2 regions of the Sphingobium sp. DC-2 genome follow, and region 2 is predicted to be linked to the other one. Evidence: riboswitches for the same ligand, from Rfam matches in the RefSeq annotation. Region 2 holds a riboswitch; the other holds the start of a gene.

Region 1 (2,196 bases), on a different contig from region 2:
CCGCCAGATGTGCATCCAGTTCGTCCGCCAGGGAAACAGGCCAGAACCCGGCCAGTTGCTGCCCCTTCAAAACCGCAGCGCTTTCGCCGACCAGCGCCTCCGCCAGCGCCGCCGGATAGACCGGCATGTCGCACCCGGTCGTCAGCACCGCGTCAAGTCCTTCGGCCCGCGCATGATGCAGCGCCGCGTTCAGCCCGCCCAGCGGCCCCATGTCCGGCACGGGCCGGTCCGCCAGCCCCGTCATCCCCTCGACCGTCCGGCCGCAGACGACCACCACCTCCACATGCGCCCCGATCGCAGCCGCCGCATGCTCCAGCAGAGTCCGCCCGTCCGGCAGCACCGCAGCCGCCTTGTCGCTCCCGAACCGGCTGGAACGCCCACCGGCCAGCACCGCGCCCAGCAATCGCATTCGTCCACTCCTTGGCAGAACCCGTCATTTCCCCTATGGCGCGCCGCGTGGGCGGGCAACCGCTCACATGAAAGAAGATCGCGCCGGAAAGGGAATGCGGTGCGGGCGAGCCTTCGCCCAATTCCGCGGCTGTCCCTGCAACTGTAAGCGGCGAGCGCGATGCACTTGGTAACTCACGCTTTCGAAAGGGGAGGGCGCGGGGAACCGGCCACTGGGCGCGAGTCCGGGAAGGCCCGTGCATCGCTGCCCTGACCCGCGAGCCAGGAGACCTGCCGGCGCATGGTCGCTCTTGCCTTGGGTCCAGGGACAGGCCCAGGCACGGTGTTTTTCCGTCTGAGCGACGAAGCGGCGGGGGCCGCATCGGTGCGCGGGGCGGGCTGGCGTCTCCTTGTCTCGCGCACCGGCCGCTCGCGCGGAAGCCCTGGCCCTCATGTCGCATGGCGCTCAGGGAAGACAATCATGTTGAAGACAAGCATTTCGCTCATCGCGTTCCTCGCCGCAACGCCTGCCGTCGCGGAGGAATCGGGGGAGATCGTCGTCACCGCGCTCGGCATTGAGCAGCCGACGGACGAGGTCGGACAAGCGGTCACCGTCATTGATGAAAAGACGATCGAGACCCGCCAGAATGTCAGCGTCGTCGATCTGCTGGCGACCACGCCGGGCATCCGCTTCAACCGGACGGGCAGCCTCGGCAATGTCACCAGCGTGTCGGTGCGCGGCGCGGAAACGACGCAGACGCTGGTGCTGATCGACGGGGTCAAGGTCAACGACCCCAGCGGCATCGGCGATCAATATGATTTCGGCAATCTGCTGGTCGGCAATATCCGCCGTATCGAGGTGCTGCGCGGCTCCAACTCCATCGCCTATGGCAGCCAGGCGATCGGCGGTGTTGTCAACGTCATGACCGGCGTGCCGGGTGAAGGCTTCGGCGGCAAGGCGTCGGTCGATTATGGCTATGCCGACACGCTGAACGCGAAGGCGGACGTATCGGGCACCAGCGGCATCGTTTCCGGCGGCGTTGGCGTCGCCTATTTCAGGACGGACGGTATTTCCGCCGTCTCGCCCGGCTTCGGCGGATCGGAAAAGGACGGTTATGAAAATGTCACCGGCAACGCCCGGTTGAAGATCGCCTTCACCGATGATGTCAGCCTGGACCTTCGCGGCTATTATATCCATGGCGATCTTGACTATGACAGCTTCTTCGGCGCGCCTGCCGACAGCCCGGACGTCGCCCGGTCGAACCAGTATATCGGCTATGCGGGCCTCAACTTCGCACTGCTCGACGGCACGCTGACCAACCGCGCGGCGGTGACCTGGTATCGGCAGGACCGCGATTATTATTTCCTGCGCGGCACTGATCCCGATTTCGGCTATTCCGGCAACAATCTCCGCTTCGAATATGAAGCCGTCTATCAGCCCGCCGACGAAGTGAAGCTGCTGCTCGGCTATGAGCATGAGCGGCCTGACTATGAATTTTTCGGCTTCGGATCGCGCGAAAGCCACAGGGCGAACATCGACAGCGTTTATGGCCTCGCCGTGGTGAAGCCGCTCTCTGGTCTGTCCGTGACTGCTGGCGTGCGCCGCGACGATCATAGCCAGTTCGGCGGGGCGACCACCTTCGGCGCCAACGCCAACTATTCGCCCAATGGCGGCGTCACCAATTTCCGCCTGAGCTATGGCGAAGGGTTCAAGGCGCCTTCGCTCTATCAGCTTTACGACACGTACAGCGGCAATCCCGCCCTGAAGCCGGAACGCTCCAAAAGCTATGACATCGGCTTCGACCAGAA
Region 2 (2,196 bases):
CAGCGTGATCAGCCACTTGCCCTTTTCATAGGTGATGAACGTGTCGACCAGATCGACGCTGTTGTCCGACAGTTCGACCTCAAGCTTGTATCCAAAGCCCGCGCCCAATTGCCCTTCGGCCCCCAGCCGCAGGCGGCGAAGCTCGTTCGAATAGCCTTTGGCGCGATCCGATACACTTTCCGGCGCCATCAGCAGACCGGCGTCATATTGGATCCGGCCCTTCACCTTGAACTTGGCGTCGTCGCTGGCGAAAACCGGGCTGCCCTTCCAGCTGATGTCCGTTTCCGGCTTGGCCTTGTTCTCAGGCTTGGACGCAGCCGCCAGCGCCTTGGGCGCGGCGGCCGGAGCGGAACCCGAAGCTGCGGCGGGCGCTGCGGAATCGAGCCGGGCCTCCAGCATCTCCACCTGCGCCTTCAACGTGGCGATCTGCGCGCGCAACTGTTCGGCTTCGGCCTGGCTGATCGTCTGGGCGTTCGCCCATGACGGGGCGCTGATCTGGAGCATCGCGATCGCGATCGCCCAACGGCTGGCTTTCATTGCTTGATCCCTTCTCATGGGTGGCGCCGCTATGTCAGTTCAGTGACTATCGCGTGACGATAATATTACCATTTTATTTCATTCGGCGTTTCCAACCGCCCGCTTCCTTTTTGCCGCAGGCCGCTCTATGCACGTCGGCGAAGGCCTGCCCCAAGGGCGGTCTTCATTGATCGCGCCGGTGCCCCGAAGGGGGCTTGAATGGGAATGCGGTGCGGATGTCCTTTCCTTTTAGGGCGTCCAAATCCGCGGCTGTCCCTGCAACTGTGAGCGGCGAGCGAGACACATATCGACCTTCCATGACATGGGAGGGTCAGCCACTGGGCCGGACGCTAAATCCTGCGAGGCCTGGGAAGGCCATGTGCCGAGCGACGACCCGCAAGCCAGGAGACCTGCCGGCGTCTGGTCGCTCTTGCTTTGGTCCAGGGGATGGCCGGGGCACGGTGTTCCGTCTGAGCGACGCTTCGTGCGGCGGGAGCCGCACCGGCATGCGTGCCGGGCGCACTGGCGTCCGTCCGGCGCGCGCCGCCGGCCGCTTTGCGGAGGCTCCCGTTCCGGTTCGCTGACGCCAACGGACTGGCTCATGAATGCTCTTTCTCCAACTCTCGACCCTCCACCGCAGGGGTCCATACGCCGCCGCGCCACCTGGATGTTTGCCGGGCTGATCGCGGCCAACATCCTTTTGTGGATATGGGCTGGCCTTCTGTTCGCGGGCGACGTGGCGATGCTGGGCACGGCCCTGCTCGCCTGGAGCCTGGGCCTGCGCCATGCGGTGGACGCAGACCATATCGCCGCGATCGACAATGTGACCCGCAAGCTGATGCAAAATGGCGAGCGCCCGCTGACGGTGGGCTTCTGGTTCGCGATCGGCCATAGCGGCATCGTGCTGATCGGCGCGGTGCTGATCGCCACCGCCGCCAGCGCGCTCAGCCGGGTGGAAGCGGCTGGGGAGATTGGCGGCGTCATCGCCACCATCATCTCCGCGACCTTCCTCTTCGCCATCGCCGCCGTGAACCTGATCATCCTGAAATCGGTCTGGTCGGCTTTCAACCATGTCCGCAGGGGCGGCGCCTATACCAGCGAGGACATGGACATGCTGCTGGGGAACCGGGGACTGCTCGCCCGGATTTTCAAGCCGCTTTTCCGGCTGGTGACGCGCAGCTGGCACATGGCGCCGCTCGGTTTCCTGTTCGGCCTGGGCTTCGACACGGCGACGGAGATCGCCATTCTGGGCTTGTCCGCCGGGCACGCGGCGAGCGGCCTTGCGCTCTCCACCGTCCTTATCTTCCCGCTGCTTTTCGCTGCGGGCATGGCGCTGGTGGACACGGCTGATGGGGCGCTGATGATGGGGGCCTATCAATGGGCGTTCGTGAAACCCATCCGCAAGCTCTATTACAACATCACCATCACGCTGGTGTCGGCGATCGTCGCCATCGTCATCGGCGGGATAGAGGTGATCGCGCTTCTGGGGAACAAGCTCGGCTTTACGGGAGGCCTCTGGTCGCTGGCCGCCAGCCTTGGCGAGCATTTCAACAGCCTGGGCTTCTTCATCGTCGGCCTGTTCGCCGCCTGCTGGCTGATCAGCTGGGCGATCTACCGCTGGAAGCGCTTCGACGAGATCGATGTCCCCCTCGCACCGCAAGGAAGCATATCATGAACAAG

What was found. Region 2 has a riboswitch for cobalamin ahead of ET21_RS0120695 (HoxN/HupN/NixA family nickel/cobalt transporter). Riboswitches for the same ligand answer to the same signal wherever they lie in the genome.
Region 1: another riboswitch for cobalamin. It lies ahead of ET21_RS0113500 (TonB-dependent siderophore receptor); the one in region 2 lies ahead of ET21_RS0120695 (HoxN/HupN/NixA family nickel/cobalt transporter).

Annotation. Positions count from the first base shown of each region.
Region 1 covers NZ_JNAC01000057.1:166,574-168,769, reverse strand. The annotation lists gene ET21_RS0113505 (molybdenum cofactor guanylyltransferase) at 1-409, opposite strand, end outside; cobalamin riboswitch at 477-701, shown strand; gene ET21_RS0113500 (TonB-dependent siderophore receptor) at 869-2,196, shown strand, end outside.
Region 2 covers NZ_JNAC01000114.1:331,546-333,741, reverse strand. The annotation lists gene ET21_RS0120700 (OprO/OprP family phosphate-selective porin) at 1-537, opposite strand, end outside; cobalamin riboswitch at 697-949, shown strand; gene ET21_RS0120695 (HoxN/HupN/NixA family nickel/cobalt transporter) at 1,118-2,191, shown strand; gene cobW (cobalamin biosynthesis protein CobW) at 2,188-2,196, shown strand, end outside.